2 regions of the Kluyvera sp. CRP genome follow, and region 2 is predicted to be linked to the other one. Evidence: riboswitches for the same ligand, from Rfam matches in the RefSeq annotation. Region 2 holds a riboswitch; the other holds the start of a gene.
What was found. A riboswitch is a leader RNA that binds a small molecule or an ion and turns the genes downstream of it on or off. The one in region 2 is predicted to bind cobalamin.
Positions count from the first base shown of each region.

Region 1: another riboswitch for cobalamin. It lies ahead of btuB (TonB-dependent vitamin B12 receptor BtuB); the one in region 2 lies ahead of K7B04_RS09755 (cobyrinate a,c-diamide synthase).

Region 1 is NZ_CP082841.1:938,198-949,127, reverse strand. It holds gene oxyR (DNA-binding transcriptional regulator OxyR) at 175-1,092, shown strand; gene sthA (Si-specific NAD(P)(+) transhydrogenase) at 1,075-2,475, opposite strand; gene fabR (HTH-type transcriptional repressor FabR) at 2,673-3,308, shown strand; gene K7B04_RS04320 (YijD family membrane protein) at 3,324-3,677, shown strand; gene trmA (tRNA (uridine(54)-C5)-methyltransferase TrmA) at 3,727-4,827, opposite strand; cobalamin riboswitch at 4,942-5,130, shown strand; gene btuB (TonB-dependent vitamin B12 receptor BtuB) at 5,196-7,052, shown strand; gene murI (glutamate racemase) at 6,997-7,854, shown strand; rRNA gene K7B04_RS04300 (16S ribosomal RNA) at 8,223-9,762, shown strand; tRNA gene K7B04_RS04295 (tRNA-Ile) at 9,833-9,909, shown strand; tRNA gene K7B04_RS04290 (tRNA-Ala) at 10,020-10,095, shown strand; rRNA gene K7B04_RS04285 (23S ribosomal RNA) at 10,304-10,930, shown strand, end outside.
Region 2 is NZ_CP082841.1:2,074,365-2,085,294, reverse strand. It holds gene cbiG (cobalt-precorrin 5A hydrolase) at 1-556, opposite strand, end outside; gene K7B04_RS09785 (cobalt-precorrin-4 methyltransferase) at 537-1,310, opposite strand; gene K7B04_RS09780 (decarboxylating cobalt-precorrin-6B (C(15))-methyltransferase) at 1,303-1,872, opposite strand; gene K7B04_RS09775 (cobalt-precorrin-7 (C(5))-methyltransferase) at 1,862-2,467, opposite strand; gene cbiD (cobalt-precorrin-5B (C(1))-methyltransferase CbiD) at 2,461-3,600, opposite strand; gene K7B04_RS09765 (cobalt-precorrin-8 methylmutase) at 3,597-4,232, opposite strand; gene cbiB (adenosylcobinamide-phosphate synthase CbiB) at 4,243-5,202, opposite strand; gene K7B04_RS09755 (cobyrinate a,c-diamide synthase) at 5,199-6,572, opposite strand; cobalamin riboswitch at 6,668-6,845, opposite strand; gene K7B04_RS09750 (L-threonine kinase) at 6,980-7,849, shown strand; gene cobD (threonine-phosphate decarboxylase CobD) at 7,834-8,910, opposite strand; gene amiC (N-acetylmuramoyl-L-alanine amidase AmiC) at 8,917-10,167, opposite strand; gene argA (amino-acid N-acetyltransferase) at 10,397-10,930, shown strand, end outside.

The DNA of each region.
Region 1 (10,930 bases), 1.1 Mb from region 2:
TTAGTTAGTCGAGTTTTGAGAGAAACTCAGAAATCCACGCGGCGACTTCAAAGGGTTAAACAAGGAACCGCGCTGTTTCTGTGGTCTATTATTAAACAGAATCCTTGATAGGGATAATCATTCATTGCTATTCTATCTATCGCCATGAACTATCGTGGCGATGGAGGATGAATAATGAATATTCGCGATCTTGAATACCTGGTGGCATTAGCTGAACACCGGCATTTCCGCCGGGCGGCAGATTCCTGCCACGTCAGCCAGCCAACCCTGAGCGGGCAGATTCGTAAACTGGAAGATGAACTGGGCGTTATGCTGCTGGAACGCACCAGCCGTAAGGTGCTGTTTACCCAGGCCGGGCTGCTGCTGGTGGACCAGGCGCGTACCGTGCTACGTGAGGTCAAAGTGCTCAAGGAGATGGCTAGCCAGCAGGGGGAGACGATGTCCGGCCCGTTGCATATCGGCCTGATCCCGACCGTTGGCCCGTACCTGCTGCCCCACATTATCCCAATGCTGCACCAGACGTTCCCGAAGCTGGAAATGTACCTGCACGAAGCGCAAACCCATCAGCTGCTGGCGCAGCTTGATAGCGGTAAGCTGGACTGCGCCATTCTGGCCCTGGTGAAAGAGAGCGAAGCCTTTATTGAGGTGCCGCTGTTTGACGAACCGATGATGCTGGCGATCTATGAAGATCACCCATGGGCTGAGCGCGATCGCGTGCCGATGTCGGATCTGGCCGGTGAGAAACTGCTGATGCTGGAAGACGGTCACTGCCTGCGCGATCAGGCGATGGGGTTCTGTTTTGAAGCCGGTGCGGATGAAGATACTCACTTCCGCGCGACCAGTCTGGAAACGCTGCGCAATATGGTGGCGGCGGGCAGCGGTATTACCTTACTGCCAGCGCTGGCCGTGCCGCATGAGCGTAAACGCGATGGTGTCGTTTACCTGCCATGCATTAAGCCGGAGCCGCGCCGCACCGTTGGGCTGGTCTATCGACCTGGATCGCCGCTGCGCAGCCGCTATGAGCAGCTGGCAGAGACCGTCCGTGAGGCGATGGACGGTCATTTCGACAAGGCGTTAAAACAGGCGATTTAAGCCGTTTAGCGCCGCAACCCGATAGGCTTCCGCCATCGTCGGGTAGTTAAAGGTGGTGTTAACGAAGTACTCAATGGTGTTACCGCCACCTTTCTGCTCCATGATCGCCTGGCCGATGTGAATAATTTCGGCCGCGCGTTCGCCAAAGCAGTGAATGCCAAGGATCTCCTTCGTCTCCCGGTGGAACAGGATTTTCAGGCTCCCCACGCTCATCCCGACGATTTGCGCTCGCGCCAGGTGTTTAAACTGGGCGCGTCCGACCTCGTACGGCACCTTCATGGCGGTCAGTTGCTGTTCGGTTTTGCCAACAGAGCTGATTTCCGGAATGGTATAGATACCGGTCGGAATATCTTCAATCAGGTGTGCGGTGGCTTCACCTTTCATCAGCGCCTGGGCAGCAATACGTCCCTGATCGTAGGCAGCAGAGGCCAGGCTCGGATAACCGATTACGTCGCCGACGGCATAGACATGCGGCAGGGCGGTCTGGTACATGCTGTTCACTTTCAGCTGGCCGCGGCCATCGGCCTGTAGGCCAATATTTTCCAGCGACAGTGAGTCGGTGTTGCCGGTACGGCCGTTGGCAAACAGCAGGCAGTCGGCCTTGAGCTTTTTGCCGGACTTCAGGTGCATGATCACGCCGTCGTCCACGCCTTCAATCTTCTCGTACTCTTCGTTGTGGCGAATGACCACGCCGCTGTTCCAGAAGTGATAAGAAAGCGAGTCTGACATCTCCTGATCGAGGAAGGCCAGCAGACGGTCGCGGGTGTTGATCAGGTCAACTTTCACGTCCATGCCACGGAAGATAGATGCGTATTCGCAGCCAATAACCCCGGCGCCGTAGATAATGACGTGGCGCGGTTCGTGGTGCAGACTCAGGATGGAATCGCTGTCGTAAATGCGCGGATGAGTGAAATCCACGTCGGCCGGACGATACGGGCGTGAACCGCAGGCGATCACGAATTTATCGGCGGTTAACGTTTCAACGGAGCCGTCCGGGCATTCCAGCGCGATGGTGTGTTCATCGACGAAACGGGCGTCTCCCTGCAGCATTTCACAGTGATTGCGCTCATAAAAACCCTGACGCATGCGAGTTTGCTGATTGATAACGCTATCGGCATGATTCAGGATGTCGGCAAAGGAAGAGCGGAGAAGTCGGCTGTGGTCGCTGTAGAGAGGGTTCTGGTTGAATTCGATAATACGGCTGACGGCATGGCGAAGAGCTTTGGACGGGATGGTACCCCAGTGGGTACAGCCGCCGCCGACATTATGATAACGCTCAATAACGGCGACACGGGCTCCTTGCTTCACCAGACCCATAGCAGCGCCTTCGCCGCCGGGGCCGGAACCAATTACTATTGCATCATAATCGTAGGAATGTGGCATGGTAGGGCTTACCTGTTCTTATACATAAAAGCAACAGAATCATAACATCATCGAAGATATAACCCAATTATCGTTGGGCTTTTTTCATACGAAATAGCATAAATAGCATGTAAACAATCATTAACAAAGCGACGTAAGTCGATTCGTTTTAATCTCTGGTATAGTGCCAGCATGTCATGTGGAAGGATTCAGTTATCGTGATGGGTGTTAGAGCGCAACAAAAAGAAAAAACCCGGCGGTCGCTGGTCGAAGCGGCATTCAGTCAACTGAGTGCTGAACGTAGTTTTGCCAGCTTGAGCCTGCGCGAAGTCGCGCGTGAGGCGGGAATTGCGCCAACCTCCTTTTATCGCCATTTCCGTGATGTGGACGAGCTGGGGCTGACCATGGTCGACGAAAGCGGCCTGATGCTGCGCCAGCTGATGCGCCAGGCACGCCAGCGTATCGCCAAAGGTGGCAGCGTGATCCGCACTTCCGTCTCAACCTTTATGGAATTTATTGGTAACAACCCGAACGCCTTCCGCCTGCTGCTGCGTGAACGTTCCGGGACGTCTGCCGCCTTCCGCGCCGCGGTGGCGCGTGAAATTCAGCACTTCATTGCGGAACTTGCTGACTATCTGGAAATCGAAAACCATATGCCTCGTGCGTTCACGGAAGCGCAGGCAGAGGCGATGGTGACAATCGTATTTAGCGCGGGAGCGGAGGCTCTGGATGTTAGCCTTGAGCAGCGCCGACAGCTGGAAGAGCGGCTGGTGCTGCAGTTACGGATGATCTCCAAAGGCGCATACTACTGGTATCGCCGTGAACAAGAGAAGACGACACATCAGTCCGAATAAGGTGGTAAACGAGCAATGAAACAGTCAGGTCAAGAAAAGGGTACGCTGCTGCTGGCGCTGTTAGCTGGCTTATCGATTAACGGCACGTTTGCAGCCCTGTTTAGCTCCATTGTACCTTTCTCCATTTTTCCCATTATCTCGCTGGTGCTGACGGTCTATTGCCTGCATCAGCGCTACCAGAACCGCACGATGCCGGTAGGGCTGCCTGGCCTGGCAGCTGGCTGCTTTATCCTTGGCGTGCTGCTGTATAGCACCGTGGTGCGTGCGGAGTACCCGGATATCGGTTCTAACTTCTTCCCGGCGGTACTGTCGGTAGCGATGGTCTTCTGGATTGGCGTGAAGTTGCGTAACCGCAGGCAGGAATCGTAATTATCGCCCAGGCCGGATGGCGCTACGCTTATCCGGCCTACCTTCAGTCTTACTTCTTCGTTAACAGCACGCCGCATTCCATATGATGGGTATACGGGAACTGATCGAACAGCGCGAGGCGTGACACCTTGTGCGTCTGGCTCAACGTTTCCAGGTTCTGGCACAGTGTCTCCGGGTTACAGGAGATGTACAGAATGTTCGGATACGCCTGCACCATCTTCTCCGTTTCGCTATCCAGCCCGCTGCGCGGTGGGTCGACGAAAATCGTTTCGCATTGATAGCTTTTCAGATCAATGCCCTGCAAGCGGTTAAATTCCCGCACACCGTTCATCGCCTGAGTGAACTCTTCCGCCGCCATGCGGATAATCTGCACGTTGTCGATCTGGTTGGCGGCAATGTTGTACTGCGCCGCCGCGACGGACGGCTTGGCGATTTCAGTGGCCAGCACCCGGTTGAAGTTACGCGCCAGCGCCAGCGAGAAGTTGCCGTTGCCGCAGTACAGTTCCAGCAGGTCGCCCTGTGAATTGTTCGTGGCGTCCAGCGCCCACTCCAGCATCTGGATGTTCATGGCGGCGTTCGGCTGGGTGAAGCTGTTCTCGACCTGACGGTAGATCATCTCTTTGCCCGCTACCGGCAGGCGCTCATCGATATAATCTTGATCCAGCTCGATTTTGGTTTTCGTCGCGCGGCCAATCAGGTGCACATTCAGCCCCCGGGCACGTAGCGCATCGCGCAGCGCGTCGGCCTGCTCGCGCCATGCGTCATCGAGCTTTTTATGATACAGCAGTGAGACGACCGCCTGATTGCTCAGCGTGGTGAGGTAGTCAATCTGGAAAAGCTTATGACGCAGGACGTGGTTCTCGCGCACGCCGTCTAGCATCGCGGTCATCAGCGTGTTGATCAGTTCGCTGGCGGCCGGGAAGGCGTCGACGCGGATGCGGCTTTTGGTCTGCTGGTCGAACATGATGTGGTACAGATCATCGCCGTCGTGCCAGATGCGAAATTCGGCGCGCATCCGGTAGTGGCTGACCGGCGAGCGGAACACCTCCGGCGCGGGTGCGCTAAACGGCGCCATCATCGTTTGCAGGCGAGTCACTTTCTCGGCGAGCTGTGCGTCGTACTGTTCGGTTGGGAGGTGTTCGGGGGTCATGATGCATCCTGAATAATAAAAGTACGCGGGGATTGTAGGGCCTGCTCAGGGGATGTCCAGTATCGATGCAGGTGAAAATCGTAAATAGCAGTCTGGACATCTATATGTAACTAAATGTAGCATTCGCGTACCGGTCCTGTGAGTTAAAAGGGAATCCAGTGTAAATCTGGGGCTGACGCGCAGCGGTAAGGATGGTGAGAGACGAGCGCACGAAGTGCAGACACTGCGGCTTGCCGTGGGAAGTCATCGTTTCTCTATTATAGCCTCCAAGCCCGAAGACCTGCCGGATGACGTCGCATGAGGTTTTATCGTCGCGAGCAACTGATAAAGCCTGCGGCATCCTTTTTCTGTTTCGGATGCTTTGAAAAATGATTAAAAAAGCTTCGCTGATGACGGCGTTATCCGTCACGGCTTTTTCCGGCTGGGCGCAGGACAGCAATTCAGACACGTTAGTGGTCACCGCTAATCGCTTCCAACAACCTGTGAATACTGTACTGGCGCCGACCGATGTGGTCACGCGTGATGATATTCAGCGCTGGCAATCAAAAGACCTGAATGATGTGATGCGCCGACTTCCCGGCGTGGATATTTCGCAGACCGGCGGCATGGGTAACAGCAGCTCTCTTTATGTACGTGGTACTGAGGGGCGTCATGTTCTGGCGCTGATTGACGGCGTGCCGATGGCGCGTGCGGGCATTTCCAACGGTATTGATATCAGCCAAATCCCCGTTTCACTGGTGCAGCGCGTGGAATATATTCGCGGGCCGCGTTCAGCGGTTTATGGTTCCGGAGCCATCGGTGGTGTCGTCAATATCATTACTATGAGCGACAATGAACGCGCGCAGATTAACGCAGGCGTGGGGACCGATGGCTATCAAACCTACGACGGCGCGGTGAACAAACGCTTTGGCGACACGGTGGTGACCGCGGCGGGCGCTTACCAGACGACGAATGGCTTCAACGTTCAGCCAAACTCCCCTTACAGCGGCGACAGCGATCGCGACGGTTATCGTAATAAACTGTTCCTCGGCGGCGTGCAGCATAAGTTCGACGATAATTTCTCCGGCTTTTTCCGTGGTTACGGCTATACCGCCAACAGCGACTACGATCAGGGCTCATACGGCTATGCGGGTGGCAATGACGAAAGTCAGAGCTACAACCAATCCTGGGACACCGGCCTGCGCTACAACTCCGGTATCTACTCCTCTCAACTGATCGCCAACTACCAGCGTCTGAAGAATTACAACTACAGTAACGATCTCGGTCGCTATGCGGGTGACGCTACGCTGGATGATATGGAGCAGCGCTACATCCAGTGGGGTAATAACGTTGAAGTCGGGCACGGGGCGATTAGCGGCGGCGTGGACTGGAAGCAGGAGAAGCTGACGTCCAGCAGTACAACTCTCTCGGATACTTACAAACGTGATACCACCGGGCTGTACCTGACCGGGCAGCAGCAGATTGACGCGGTGACGCTGGAAGCGTCCGGACGTGAGGATCACGATGAGCAGTTCGGCTGGCACGGTACCTGGCAGACCGCCGCGGGCTGGGAGTTTGTCGATGGCTATCGCGCGACGCTCTCCTATGGCACGGGTTTCCTGGCGCCTTCGCTGGGCCAGCAGTTCGGCGCAACGCGCTTTGCCTCTTCTTATGGTCCCGGCATCGCCGCTAACCCAAACCTGAAACCGGAAGAGTCTAAGCAGTGGGAAACGGGTCTGGAGGGTTTAACCGGGCCGCTTGACTGGCGTCTCTCCGCCTACCATTACGAAATCCAGAACCTGATTGACTACAAGAACAATCAGTATATCAACGTGAAGTCGGCCACTATTAAAGGCGTGGAGTGGACGGGCAACATCACTACCGGCCCGGTGGATCATCACCTGACGCTGCAATATGTCGACCCGCGCGATGACCAGACGGATAAAGTACTCTACCGCCGCGCCAAGCAGCAGGTGAAGTATGAATTGACCGGGCAAGTCGCCGACCTTGGCTGGAACGTCATGTACCAGTACCTCGGGGAGCGTTACGACAACGACTATGACAATGGTCGCGATGTCAAAATGGGTGGGGTCAGCCTCTGGGATATCGGATTGTCGTATCCGGTCACCTCACACCTGACAGTTCGTGGTAAAATAGCCAACCTGTTCGATAAAGATTACGAGACAGTTTATGGCTACCAAACTGCAGGACGGGAATACACCTTGTCTGGCAGCTACACCTTCTGAACCACGTCCCACCGTGCTGGTCTTTGACTCTGGCGTCGGTGGGCTGTCGGTCTATGATGAGATCCGGCATCTTCTGCCGGATCTCCATTACATCTACGCTTTCGATAACGTCGCGTTTCCCTATGGGGAGAAGAGCGAGGAATTTATCGTCGAGCGAGTCCTGGAAATCGTGACTGCGGTACAGCAGCGCTATCCGTTAGCGCTGGCGGTGATTGCCTGTAACACGGCGAGCACGGTATCGCTGCCTGCGCTGCGCGAAAAATTCGCCTTCCCGGTTGTCGGCGTCGTACCCGCTATTAAACCGGCGGCACGGCTGTCGGCTAACCGCATTGTGGGGCTGCTGGCGACGCGGGGTACGGTGAAACGTCCTTATACTCACGAGCTGATCGCGCGCTTTGCGAATGAATGCCGCATTGAGATGTTAGGTTCCGCCGAGCTGGTGGAGCTGGCGGAAGCAAAACTGCACGGAGAACCGGTCTCGCTGGAAGAGCTACGTCGTATTCTGCGCCCGTGGCTGCGGATGCCGGAGCCGCCGGATACCGTTGTACTCGGTTGTACCCACTTCCCTCTATTACAAGAGGAGTTGCTGCAGGTGCTGCCGGAAGGAACGCGCCTGGTGGATTCCGGCGCGGCGATTGCACGGCGTACGGCCTGGTTGCTGGAACATGAAGCGCCGGATGCAAAATCGAGCGACGCGAATCTGGCTTATTGCATGGCCCTGACGGCAGAAACTGAACAACTTTTACCCGTTTTACAGCGTTATGGCTTTGAAACGCTCGAAAAACTACCTGTTTCAGCCTGATTTGTTCAAAAAAGAGGCGGTTGAAAAGTTTTTTTAAAACAGGGCTTGTCAACGTCTCAGAACTCCCTATAATGCGCCTCCACTGACACGGAACAACGGATTATAAGCCGCCGGGTCAGGGAGGTTCTCCTGAGAATCTCAACAGAGAAAAGCGAAATAAACGCTTGACTCTGAAGCGGGAAAGCGTAATATGCACATCCCGCGCCGCTGAGAAAAGCGAAGCGGCACTGCTCTTTAACAATTTATCAGACAATCTGTGTGGGCACTCGAAGATACGGATTCTTAACGTCGCAAGACGAAAAATGAATACCAAGTCTCTGAGTGAACACGTAATTCATTACGAAGTTTAATTCACGAGCATCAAACTTAAATTGAAGAGTTTGATCATGGCTCAGATTGAACGCTGGCGGCAGGCCTAACACATGCAAGTCGAACGGTAGCACAGAGAGCTTGCTCTCGGGTGACGAGTGGCGGACGGGTGAGTAATGTCTGGGAAACTGCCCGATGGAGGGGGATAACTACTGGAAACGGTAGCTAATACCGCATAACGTCGCAAGACCAAAGTGGGGGACCTTCGGGCCTCACACCATCGGATGTGCCCAGATGGGATTAGCTAGTAGGTGGGGTAACGGCTCACCTAGGCGACGATCCCTAGCTGGTCTGAGAGGATGACCAGCCACACTGGAACTGAGACACGGTCCAGACTCCTACGGGAGGCAGCAGTGGGGAATATTGCACAATGGGCGCAAGCCTGATGCAGCCATGCCGCGTGTATGAAGAAGGCCTTCGGGTTGTAAAGTACTTTCAGCGAGGAGGAAGGCGTTGTGGTTAATAACCGCAGCGATTGACGTTACTCGCAGAAGAAGCACCGGCTAACTCCGTGCCAGCAGCCGCGGTAATACGGAGGGTGCAAGCGTTAATCGGAATTACTGGGCGTAAAGCGCACGCAGGCGGTTTGTTAAGTCAGATGTGAAATCCCCGGGCTCAACCTGGGAACTGCATTTGAAACTGGCAAGCTTGAGTCTCGTAGAGGGGGGTAGAATTCCAGGTGTAGCGGTGAAATGCGTAGAGATCTGGAGGAATACCGGTGGCGAAGGCGGCCCCCTGGACGAAGACTGACGCTCAGGTGCGAAAGCGTGGGGAGCAAACAGGATTAGATACCCTGGTAGTCCACGCCGTAAACGATGTCTATTTGGAGGTTGTGCCCTTGAGGCGTGGCTTCCGGAGCTAACGCGTTAAATAGACCGCCTGGGGAGTACGGCCGCAAGGTTAAAACTCAAATGAATTGACGGGGGCCCGCACAAGCGGTGGAGCATGTGGTTTAATTCGATGCAACGCGAAGAACCTTACCTACTCTTGACATCCAGAGAACTTAGCAGAGATGCTTTGGTGCCTTCGGGAACTCTGAGACAGGTGCTGCATGGCTGTCGTCAGCTCGTGTTGTGAAATGTTGGGTTAAGTCCCGCAACGAGCGCAACCCTTATCCTTTGTTGCCAGCGGTTCGGCCGGGAACTCAAAGGAGACTGCCAGTGATAAACTGGAGGAAGGTGGGGATGACGTCAAGTCATCATGGCCCTTACGAGTAGGGCTACACACGTGCTACAATGGCATATACAAAGAGAAGCGACCTCGCGAGAGCAAGCGGACCTCATAAAGTATGTCGTAGTCCGGATTGGAGTCTGCAACTCGACTCCATGAAGTCGGAATCGCTAGTAATCGTAGATCAGAATGCTACGGTGAATACGTTCCCGGGCCTTGTACACACCGCCCGTCACACCATGGGAGTGGGTTGCAAAAGAAGTAGGTAGCTTAACCTTCGGGAGGGCGCTTACCACTTTGTGATTCATGACTGGGGTGAAGTCGTAACAAGGTAACCGTAGGGGAACCTGCGGTTGGATCACCTCCTTACCTTAAAGAAGCGTTCTTTGAAGTGCTCACACAGATTGTCTGATGAAAAATAGCAGTAAAGAATCTCTGCAGGCTTGTAGCTCAGGTGGTTAGAGCGCACCCCTGATAAGGGTGAGGTCGGTGGTTCAAGTCCACTCAGGCCTACCAAATTCTTCCTGATACCGCGTTGTGAAACGACTCGCATACTTCAGTATGCTTCGCCGTTCCACGCCTTGTCTCAGAAAGAATTACGGTTTTAAGAGATTCTGTCAAACGATGGGGCTATAGCTCAGCTGGGAGAGCGCCTGCTTTGCACGCAGGAGGTCTGCGGTTCGATCCCGCATAGCTCCACCATCTTTACTGCAACAAACCAAGAAAACTTCAGAGTGTACCTGAAAAGGTTCACTGCGAAGTTTTGCTCTTTAAAAATCTGGATCAAGCTGAAAATTGAAACGACACACTGTGTCTGTTCTCCGTAATAAGAACAGATAAGCGGTGTGTTCGAGTCTCTCAAATTTTCGCAAGTCGATGATGAATCGAAAGAAACATCTTCGGGTTGTGAGGTTAAGCGACTAAGCGTACACGGTGGATGCCCTGGCAGTCAGAGGCGATGAAGGACGTGCTAATCTGCGATAAGCGTCGGTAAGGTGATATGAACCGTTATAACCGGCGATTTCCGAATGGGGAAACCCAGTGTGTTTCGACACACTATCATTACGTGAATACATAGCGTAATGAAGCGAACCGGGGGAACTGAAACATCTAAGTACCCCGAGGAAAAGAAATCAACCGAGATTCCCCCAGTAGCGGCGAGCGAACGGGGAGCAGCCCAGAGTCTGAATCAGCTTGTGTGTTAGTGGAACGGTCTGGAAAGTCCGACGGTACAGGGTGATAGTCCCGTACACCAAAATGCACAGGTTGTGAACTCGAAGAGTAGGGCGGGACACGTGGTATCCTGTCTGAATATGGGGGGACCATCCTCCAAGGCTAAATACTCCTGACTGACCGATAGTGAACCAGTACCGTGAGGGAAAGGCGAAAAGAACCCCGGCGAGGGGAGTGAAAAAGAACCTGAAACCGTGTACGTACAAGCAGTGGGAGCACCCTTTGGGGTGTGACTGCGTACCTTTTGTATAATGGGTCAGCGACTTATATTCTGTAGCAAGGTTAACCGTATAGGGGAGCCGAA
Region 2 (10,930 bases):
GGCTGACCTCATCGGCAAACATGTCGTCCCACCACAGCCCCACGCGCTGCTGGCTAACCAGCATCTGGTTAACGGTTTTCACCGCCGTGCGGAAGTCGGGCATCCGCGCGTTAAGCTGGCAGGCCAGCGTATCCAGCGCCGCCACGTCGTTAACGTCGGTAGCGGTAGTGATAACCGGGTCGACGCCGAGAATGCCCGCCAGATGCCGGGCGAGGTTGTTCGCCCCGCCGATATGCCCGGAGAGCAAGCTGATGACGTGCTGACCGCGTTCATCAATCACCACCACCGCCGGGTCGTGGAATTTATCGACCAGCAGCGGCGCAAGCGTGCGCACCGCAATCCCGGTCGCGCCGATAAAAATCAGCGCCGTATCGCGATGAAACGCCTGCCCGACGCTCGCCGCGAAGCCGCCGTCAAACGGCAGGAATCCCGGTTCCACCAGCCCTTCGCGGGTATAACAGGCCATCGGCAGCGCGGCGCTCAGCCGTTTTGCCAACGCCACGCCGCCGGGGGTCAGGCAAAAGAGCGCAATGCGCTCAGGCTTTGCGGTATTCATGGCTAAAGTCTGCGGCGTAGAGACGCGAGTAGTGGTACTCCTCGCCGAGGAAGTCACCGATCAGGATCAGCGCGGTTTTGCGTATATCGGCATCGCGCACCTTGTCGGCGATATCCAAAAGCGTGCCGCGTACGGTCTGGCTCTCAGGCCAGGTAGCTTTGTAAATCACCGCCACCGGCGTGGTTGCCGGGTAGCCGCCCTCCATCAGCCGCTCGGCGACTTTGTTAATGCGCTGCACGGAGAGGTAAATCGCCATCGAGGTGCGATGTTGCGCAAAGGACTCCAGCTGTTCGCGCTCCGGCACCGGGGTGCGCCCTTCGAGGCGAGTGATGATAAGGCTCTGCGACACTTCCGGTACCGTGTACTCGACGCCCAGTTCCGCCGCCGCGCCGAGAAAGGCGCTGACCCCCGGTACCACCTGCCAGGCAATGCCGCGACGGGTCAGCTCTTCGCCCTGCTCGCGCACCGAACCGTATAGCGACACGTCGCCGGTTTGCAGGCGTACCACCGTTTTTCCGGCCTTCACGCCCGCTTCCATCAGGTCGAGAATTTGCTCAAGGTGCAGCTCGGCGCTGTCGTGACACTCGGCCTCAGCCGGGCAGTAGCTCAGCAGTTCGGGGTTAATCAGCGAACCGGCGTAAATCACCACCTGCGCCTGTTGTAACAAACGGTAGCCCTTCAGGGTGATCAGGTCGCGGTCGCCGGGGCCTGCGCCGACAAACCAGACACAGCGTGAATCAAAGGCATCACTCATGGATTTCTTCCTTCTGACAGGCAATCACAAAAACGGGGTTATGCGGTTTGAAATAGTGGCCGCTGCCCAGCGCGGTAAGCGCCGAGACGTTCAGCTGCTGGCAGTCCACCGCCGTCACGCCCGCCAGCTGGAGGTGTTCGAGGGCGCAATGCAGGTTTTCCTGCAAAATAAAGGTCATCACCAGCCGCCCACCGGGGCGCAGATGACGCAGCGACCAGTCAATCAGCGCGGTAAGGTGACCGCCGCTGCCGCCCATAAAGATCGCGTCGGCGCGTTCGACGCTGACGTCAGGGGCTTCACCGGCAATAATCGACACATTACCGCAGGCAAAGCGCTGGCAGTTTTCCGCCAGCAAACGCAGCGCCGCCGGGTTGCGTTCAATCGCCGTGACCGCCAGCGTCGGATTTTGCAGCGCAGCTTCAATCGACACGCTGCCGGTCCCCGCGCCGATATCAATCAGGTGGCTGGCCCAGTGCAGCTCCAGCTTTGAGAGCGCCAGCGCCCGCACCGCCTCTTTGGTCATCGGCACCTTTTCGCCGCGCAGAAACAGCTCATCTTTCATCGAGGATCACCACCGTGTTCATCTCATAGTCGTTGTGGACTGCGCTCACCGGCAGCCAGTGAATGCGCTCGTTGTCCAGCGCCAGATTTTCGCCAATCACCATCCAACGATGGCCCTTACCGCGAGCAACCAGCGCGGCGGCAATCTCTTTCGGCCCGCAGCGTTTATCGGTGACCATCGCCACCTTGCGATGCGCGGCGAGCGTGTCGAAGCACACGTCGCGCCCGTGGCTGCTGGTTAGCCACATGTCGTTCATATCAATGCCCGCCCGCGCGCACAGGTACTGCACCGCGCTGACGCCGGGGACCACCTGCACGTTTTCACGGCCGAAGTGAGCAATCAGCCGCGTGCCGATGCCGTAAAACAGTGGGTCGCCGGAGGCCAGCACTACCACGTTCTGTGTCGCACGTTGGCTAATCCATGTCAGTACCTGCGCAATATTGGCCCCCAGCGGGCAGCGCTCGCCGGTAAAGTCCGGGAACTGCGCCAGGTGCCGCGTGCCGCCGACCAGCGCGTCAGCGCGCGCAACGGCTGCTTGCGCCAGCGGCGTCATCAACTGCATGCCCGCCGGCCCCATCCCCACAACGGTTAACATTGCATGTCCCTCACGATATCGCCGACCGGACGGTTGCTACCGAGGAGCTGGTTATCAAACGAGAACATAATGGCGTCGCAGATGGGGGGATTTTGCGTAAAGCGCAGACGTTGCAGCACGCGCTGACAGATACGTCCGGCAAGGTGGTTGTAGAGAGACTGGAAGCCATAGGCCTCGATATGCTCCATCGCCGCCTCGGTGGTGTCGCATTCACTCACCAGGGTGAGCAGTTCAAGCGGCGCGCCGAGCAGCGCCAGATGCGCCACCAGCGTCTCCATGCGCCCATCGGCGATATGGCTGTGGGTGTGGAAAATCCCGGCGGCGATTTTAACCAGCTTACCGGGGTGACCAATCAGCACAATCTGGCGGAAGCCAAGGCGCACCGACTCTTCAATCATGTAGCCGACGAAGTTGCTCATGGTGACCACCACCTGCGGGTCAATGCCCATTTGCTCGCGCACGAAGCGTTCGCCGTGGTTGCCCGGTACCAGCACCACCCGCTCCAACCCGGCGGCGCGCTTCATTTCCAGCTCCAGCGCCAGCGAGCGCTTCCAGCTCTCTTCCGACATCGGCGTCACGATGCCGGTGGTGCCGATAATCGAGATCCCGCCCAGAATACCCAGCCGCGAGTTATAGGTTTTCTTCGCCCGCTCCTCGCCTTCCGGGGCAAAAATCTCCACCTCAGCGCCGCGCGCCGGGCCGATGGCCTCACGGACGGCGGTTTCGATGGTGTGACGCGGGGTACGGTTAATCGCCGCGCTACCGATGGGCAAACCAATGCCTTTGCGGGTCACCGTGCCAACGCCTTCACCACCGCGCAGGATAATCTCGCCGCTGTCGTTAAGGGTCACGCGGGCGAAAATCAGCATCCCATGAGTAGCATCAATGTCATCGCCGCCGTCCTTGCGAATGGCGGCAATCCCCTGCTGACCTTCCACGTGCGGCGACTCTACGTTCAGGTTCAGCGTGACGCCCGACGGCGTGACGATCGATACCTGGTGAATCAGGTGCTGACGCATCACCATTAGCGCGGCAACCTTCGCCGCCGCCGTGGCACACGAACCGGTGGTGTAGCCCTTGCGCAGCGCCTTGCCGTTATGCCAGACCGGGGCGTCGAAGGCAGCGTCGTTCATTGCGCGGCCTGCAGATGGTAGAGAATGGCGTTAACGATCGCCGCCGCGACGTTGCTGCCGCCTTTGCGCCCCAGCGCGGCGATGCCCGGCAGGCTGCTTTTGCTCAGCGCCTCTTTCGATTCCGCCGCACCAACAAAACCGACCGGCACGCCAATCACCCCACCGACCTCCAGCTCGTTATGCTCCAGCAAACGGAACAGCGCGGTGGGCGCATTGCCGAAGACGAACACTTTGTCGCCCTCTTCTTTGGCGGCAATATCCACCGCCGCCATCGAGCGGGTAATGCCCTGCGCTTTGGCTTCGCGCACCACGCGCGGGTCGCTGATGTAACAGCGGCACTCGCCGCCGAAGGTCGCCAGCAGATTTTTATTGATGCCGGAGAGCGCCATGGTGGTATCGGTGTACAGCGTGCATGGGCGGCTGAGCGCTGCACTCAGCCGGGTTAAGGCATCGGGCGCGAACCACAGAATATCCAGCCACTCAAAATCGGCGGTGGTGTGGATCACCCGTTTGATAATCGCCTCGTGCAGCGGGCTTTCGAAACGATACGCCGGGCGGGTTTGCGTGATAATGTCGCTGATGATTTCGAAGCTCTTGCGCTCAATCGCTTGCGGTTGCTGGATATAGTTCATGCTGTTCTCCTCAGGCCGCGCCCATCAATCCGTACCTGACCGCCATAAACAGCAGCAGGGCCAGCGTGGAGGCCACCCACATCAGTCGTATCGTTCGGGAAATGTCATCGATGGCGATAGCGCGTCGGGCATCGCCGATCCACGGCTTCTCCACACGCTGACCAAAATAGTCGTTCGGGCCGCCGAGCCGCACGCCCAGCGCCCCGGCGACGGCGGCCTCTGACCACGCGCAGTTCGGGCTGCTGTGGTTGTAACGGTCACGCCAGCCGATGCGCAGCGCGCGCGGGCCGTCAAAACGGCAAAGAAATGCGGCTACGCTTATCAGCAGCCAGCTCAAGCGAGCGGGAATAAAATTGGCGACATCATCCAGCCGGGCGCTGACCATGCCGATAGCGCGGTACTTTTCATGTTTGTAACCCACCATCGAATCAAGGGTGTTGACGGCTTTGTAGGCCATGGCCAGCGGCGCGCCGCCGAGCAGCAGGAAGAAGAGCGGCGCGATAATGCCATCAACGGTGTTTTCCGCCACTGTCTCCACCACCGCACGGTTAATCTGCTCCGGCTGGAGCTGTGAAGTATCACGGCCGACAATCCATGAGAGTTTAATTCGGCTCTCGGCCAGGTCGCCCGCGCGTAGCGGGCGCTCAACATCCTGTGCAGAGCGGGCCAAGCAGCGTCCGGCCAGCACGGTGAAAATCATCCAGACCTCAACGCCCCAGCCCAGCCACGGGTGAATCAACGTCGCCAGGTGCAGCACGCCCCAGGCGATGCCGTAGGTCAGCCCTACCACCGCCAGCCACATCACGCCGCCGCCGATACGCAGGGCGCGATCTCTGCGACAAATACGGCGCACGACGCGCTGAACGAAATGAATCAGGTTACCTATCCAGCGCACGGGATGCGGCCAGCTCTGCGGATCGCCGATAAGAAAGTCGAGCAGCCATGCACAGCACCAGGCGAGTAGCGTCATAGAACGCTCCTTGCGGCGGCGAACCAGTGATTCAGCATGTCGGGGCGCTGGGCAAAGTGAACGTGGAGATAGCTGGCAAACGTGTTGCCAAGCTGCCAGCCCCCCTGCCATCGCTGAAGCACGACGCCATCGCGAGTTTTTCGGCAGGCCATCGCCGCCGGGAGTCGAGCGGTGAAATCAGAGTAGTGGAACTCGTGACCACGCAGCACTTCGCCGGGCGCGGCAAGCAGCGTTTGCTGCTCAGCCTGCGCTTCACAGTAACCAAAACGGGTGAGACGTTTGCCCATTTTGCTGTCGCCGGGGAGAATGTTTGCCATGGCGTATACCTCGCCCTGCGCATCCTCCAGCGTGGTGCCGAGATACATCAGGCCGCCGCATTCGGCGTAAATCGCCACGCCGCGCTCATGCGCCGCCCGCAGCTGGGCCAGCATCGGCGCGTTGGCGGCAAGCGCTCGGGCGTGCAGTTCCGGGTAGCCGCCGCCGAGCCAGATCATATGGCAGTCGGGAAGTTCCGTATCATGCAATGGGCTAAAGCGGACAAGGGTCACGCCCGCGCGTTCCAGCAGCGCGAGATTATCCGGGTAGTAGAAATTGAACGCTTCATCATCTGCGACCGCGAGGGTAAGCCCCTCGCCGCTGGCTGGCATCGGCGGCCACTCGCCCGGCGGTAACGTGTTCAATACGCTCAGCTCCAGCAGACGATCGACATCCAGCGTCCGTTCCAGCGTCGCGGCGAAATCCTGCCACGGCTGCGCATCGATGAGCGATTCTCGGGCGGTGACCAGACCAAGGTGACGTTCCGGCAGTGATACCCCTTCCGCGCGCGGCACGTAGCCAAGCACCGGCAGGTCGCAATAGCGCTCAATGGCGTTTTTCAGCAGTTGGAAGTGGCTGTCGCTGTTGACGCGGTTGACGATGACGCCCGCGATATTCAGGCTCGGGTCGAAGTGCTGAAACCCCATTACCGTGGCGGCAATGGAGGTGGAGACCGCCTTGCCGTCCACCAGCAGAATGACCGGGCAGCCCAGCTGTTTAGCCATCGCCGCGCTGCTGCAATAGTTGGGGTCGGTACCGTAACCATCATAGAGGCCCATCACGCCTTCAATAACGGCAATATCGGCCTGCTGCATCTGTTCGCCGAACAGCGCATTGAGCGTAGAAGGGGGCAGCATAAAGCCGTCGAGATTGCGGGACGCGACGCCACACAGTGCGGTGTGCCAGCCGGTATCGAGGTAGTCCGGGCCGACTTTATAGGGCTGAACGCGCAGGCCGCGCTGCTGAAGCAGCCTCAGCAGGCCGAGCGTCACCGTGGTTTTACCACAGCCGCTGCCGGTGCCTGCGAGGATAAATGCGTGCTGTCTGGCTGCCATACCCTGACCCTATTCAGGGTGGTTCTCGGGTATAGCCGTGCGCACGCCCAGTCCGAAGACTGTGCGACTCAAAGCAACCCACTTCCCACCGAAGTTGTTGTGAATGGCCAACAGGCAGGTCTTCTGGCTTAGCGTCATCCTTACCCGTCCTTCCCGATCCTCAGGATCAGTGGTCTTCACGGGGTCGTCAGCATCACAGCAGCGGGGGCTGCGAGGGATTTACACCCTCTTCCCTGGCACATACTATGCCAAACCTGTTGGTTGCAGATTTATGCCGGCACATCGGCCCGCATAAAATAAAAAGCAGGTTACTCTAGCGCCGCGAAAGAAGGATTTCGTTGCGCTATGACAATACCGGCATATTTATTTACGGTAGTTATATTTCGTTTGGCAAGGCAAGGAAAATCATGAGCGTGGCGCGCTGTCCCGCCTCCGGTGGGGAACTGATTCAGGGCTGGATTCTCGGCAGCGAAAAGCTCGTCTCCTGCCCGATAGACTGGTATAGCACCGTGGAAGTGCGCGAGGGCGTGCCGCTCGTCAATGAGCGACCGCTAGCGCGGGCGATGGTCAATACGCTGCTGGCGCGCTGGGGCTATCCGCCAACGCTGAGCCAGACGCTACGCATTGAGATTGACTCGACCATTCCCGTGGCGAAAGGGATGGCCAGCAGCACCGCTGATATTGCCGCCACTGCCGTTGCCACTGCGCATCATTTAGGACATTCACTCAGTGAATCTGAACTGGCGGCGCTGTGCGTATCGCTGGAGCCGACGGACAGCACCCTGTTTCATGCGCTGACGCTTTTCGATCACCACCATGCCCAAACCCAGATTGCCTGCGCCCCCGCCCCCCATTTTGACCTGCTGGTGCTGGAGAGCCCGGTTCAGCTTCGCACCGCCGACTATCACCGCCTGCCGCGACGCACGGCGCTGGAGGCCAACGCCGGGGTGCTGCAACAGGCATGGGATAAGGTACAAACCGCCTGCACAGGCAGCAATCCCAGCCTGCTCGGCGAAGCGGCGACGCTCAGCGCTGTTGCGAGCCAGACTCTGCTGCCAAAGCCGGGTTTTACGGCGCTGCTTTCACTTGTCGAGCGGTGTGGCCTGTACGGCCTGACGGTGGCGCACAGCGGCAGCGTGGTCGGGCTGATGCTCGACCGTCGCTATCATGATGTGGATTATCTGCACTGGGCACTGGCACAGCGCGACCTGGCGGCGCACTGGCCGCAGCGGCATCTGCTCGCGTCAGTGAATGGCGGGGTTCAGGCCAGCGCCTGACGCAGCGCCGTCAATAACCGCTGGTTTTCTTGGCGACTGCGAATCGCCACGCGGAAGTAGCGCCCGTCCAGCCCCGGATAGTTGGCGCAGCTGCGAATCAGAATCTGTTTTTCCAGCAGCGCATACTGCAGATCAACCTCCGCTCGCTCGCAGCACAGGAAAAGGTAGTTCGCCCACCCCGGATACACCTTCAGCCCCTCAATCTCACCCAGTGCCCGGTAAAAGCGCGTGCCTTCGTCAGCTAACCAGCGAAACGTCGCCTGTTGATAATCATGATCGTTGAGCACCACCTCGCCGGCCAGCGCGGCAAAAGCGTTGATTGACCACGGCATCTGCCGCTGACGCAGCCAGGCTACCGCTCGTTCATCGCTGTTCAGCAAATAGCCCAGCCGAAGGCCGGGAATGGCATAGAATTTGGTGAGCGATCGCAGCACCCAGACGTGCGGATACTGCGCCAACCGTGGGATAAAGCCCGCTTCATCGGGAATAAAATCGAGAAAGGCTTCGTCGAGGACCAGCGCGATTTCCAGCGCGCGACAGCGTTCGGCGATTGCCGTCAGCAGCGCGCCATCCGGCAGCAGGCCGGTAGGGTTATTTGGCGTGCAAAGAAACAGGCAGTCCAGCTCGGCGGTCAGCGCCGGGAGAATACGGTCAGTCAGCTGCCAGTCGTCCTCTTCACGCAGGAAAAAGGTCTCGATGGCGCAATCAACGGTTTCCAGCGCCCGGCGATATTCGGCAAACCCGGGCGCAACCACCATCGCCCGGCGTGGGCGCAGCCCCTGGACGAGCGTAAAGATGGATTCTGTCTCACCGTTTCCCGCAAGGATCCACGTCGCCGGAACACCATGGTGCGCCGCCAGCGCCTGATGCAGCTGCTGATACTCGACGTCAGGGTAACGTTCGGCGCAGCTGAGCTGGGCGACAATCGCGCGTTTTAAGCTTTCAGGCATGCCCAGCGGGTTAATGTTGGCGCTGAAATCCAGCAGTTGGTCGGCGGAAACTCCCATCAGCGCCGCCGCTTCGCGGATATTGCCGCCGTGGGCGCTTTTCAGACGCGACACGCCCGGTTACCCGCGCCGCGCCAGCGTTGCGCCGTCGGCGAAGTAGGCCTTAATCCCGGCGAGGATCGACTCGGCCACTTCCTGCTGGAACTTCGCGGTTTTCAGCTTACGTTCTTCTTCAACGTTACTGATAAACGCTGTTTCGACGAGGATCGACGGAATATCCGGCGCTTTCAGCACCGCGAATCCGGCCTGCTCAACCTGATTTTTATGCAGGTTGTTAATCTGCCCCATCTTCTTGAGCACCGCTTTCCCAAACTTCAGGCTGTCGGCGATGGTCAGCGATTGCACCATATCGAACATGGTGTGGTCGACGTAGCGGTCGCCACTTTTGCTGACGCCACCGATCAAGTCCGAGGCGTTCTGGGTCTGCGCGAGGTATTTCGCCGCCGTACTGGTGGCTCCCTTGGTGGAAAGCGCAAACACCGATGAGCCGCTCGGCTGGCGGCTGGTGAAGGCATCCGCGTGAATAGAAACAAACAGGTCGGCGCGCTGTTTCTGGGCTTTGGCCACCCGCACCTTCAGCGGAATAAAGATATCTTCGTTGCGCGTCATGTAGGCTTTCATGTTGCCTTCTTTCTCAATCAGCGCGCGCAGGCGACGGGCAATTTGCAGCACCACGTCTTTTTCCCGCGTCTTATACAGCCCCACCGCCCCGGAGTCTTCACCGCCGTGTCCGGGGTCAAGCATAATGACAATTGGTCGATCGCGACCGGCTTTCCCCGGCTGCGGCCCGCTCTGCGCTGGCGGCACCTGCTTTTCGAGGCCGTCTTTGTTGTACTCTTCCAGCAGCGCCAGCAGCGGGTCCTGCACATCGTTCGCGTTAGCGGGGTAGAGATCCATCACCAGACGTTCTTTAAAGTTGGCAACCGGCGCGAGGGCAAACAGCTGCGGTTTGACGTCCTGCTTCAGCTCAAACACCATGCGCACGGTCTGCGGGTCGAACTGGCCGACACGCGCGGATTTAATGAACGGATCGTCGCCGCGAATCTGCGCCGCCATCCCTTTCAGCACCGAGTTGAGGTTCACCCCTTCAAGATCAACCACCAGGCGGTCGGGATTGCTCAACGCAAACTGCCGATACTTGAGCACGCGGTTGGACTCCACCGTAACGCGCGTGTAGCTGGACGCAGGCCAGATGCGGACGGCCACCACCTGACTGACGGCAGCGAAACCAACCTGACTGACACTTAGCAACCACATGGCGCCCGCCCCTTTTAACAGGCGGCGACGACTCAAAGACTGACTTCCTGACATGCTCTATCCCAGGCAAAAAAAGACGATTTCAAATTAAGCAAAATATGATTGACCGAAAACTTTAACCAAAGGCGAATAAACTGTCATCTATAAAAGGGTAAACATTCGTTGGTTAAGCGAAATTTGGCGGAGATTTTTCCCATGTTTAGGCAAATTCCGGCTTGCGTTTAGCGCAAAAACAGAATAAAAATACACTTATTACGAATAATCATGCATTGAGGGTTGTGCCGTGGTGAAGGAACGTAGAACCGAACTGGTCGAGGGGTTTCGTCATTCAGTCCCCTATATTAACGCTCATCGGGGCAAGACGTTTGTCATCATGCTTGGCGGCGAAGCCATTGAGCATGAGAACTTTTCAAGCATTGTCAATGATATAGGGCTGCTGCACAGCCTGGGCATCCGCCTGGTGCTGGTCTACGGCGCGCGTCCGCAAATCGACGCCAATCTGGCCGAACATCAGCATCAGCCAACCTATCATAAACACATTCGTGTCACCGATAGCAAAACCCTTGAACTGGTTAAGCAGGCAGCGGGCCAACTGCAGCTGGATATCACCGCGCGTCTGTCGATGAGCCTGAACAATACACCGCTCCAGGGCGCGCACATCAATGTGGTCAGCGGTAACTTTATCATCGCCCAGCCGCTGGGCGTGGATGACGGTATCGACTACTGTCACAGCGGGCGTATTCGTCGTATTGATGAAGAGGCAATCCACCGCCAGCTCGACAGCGGCGCCATTGTGCTGATGGGGCCGGTTGCCGTC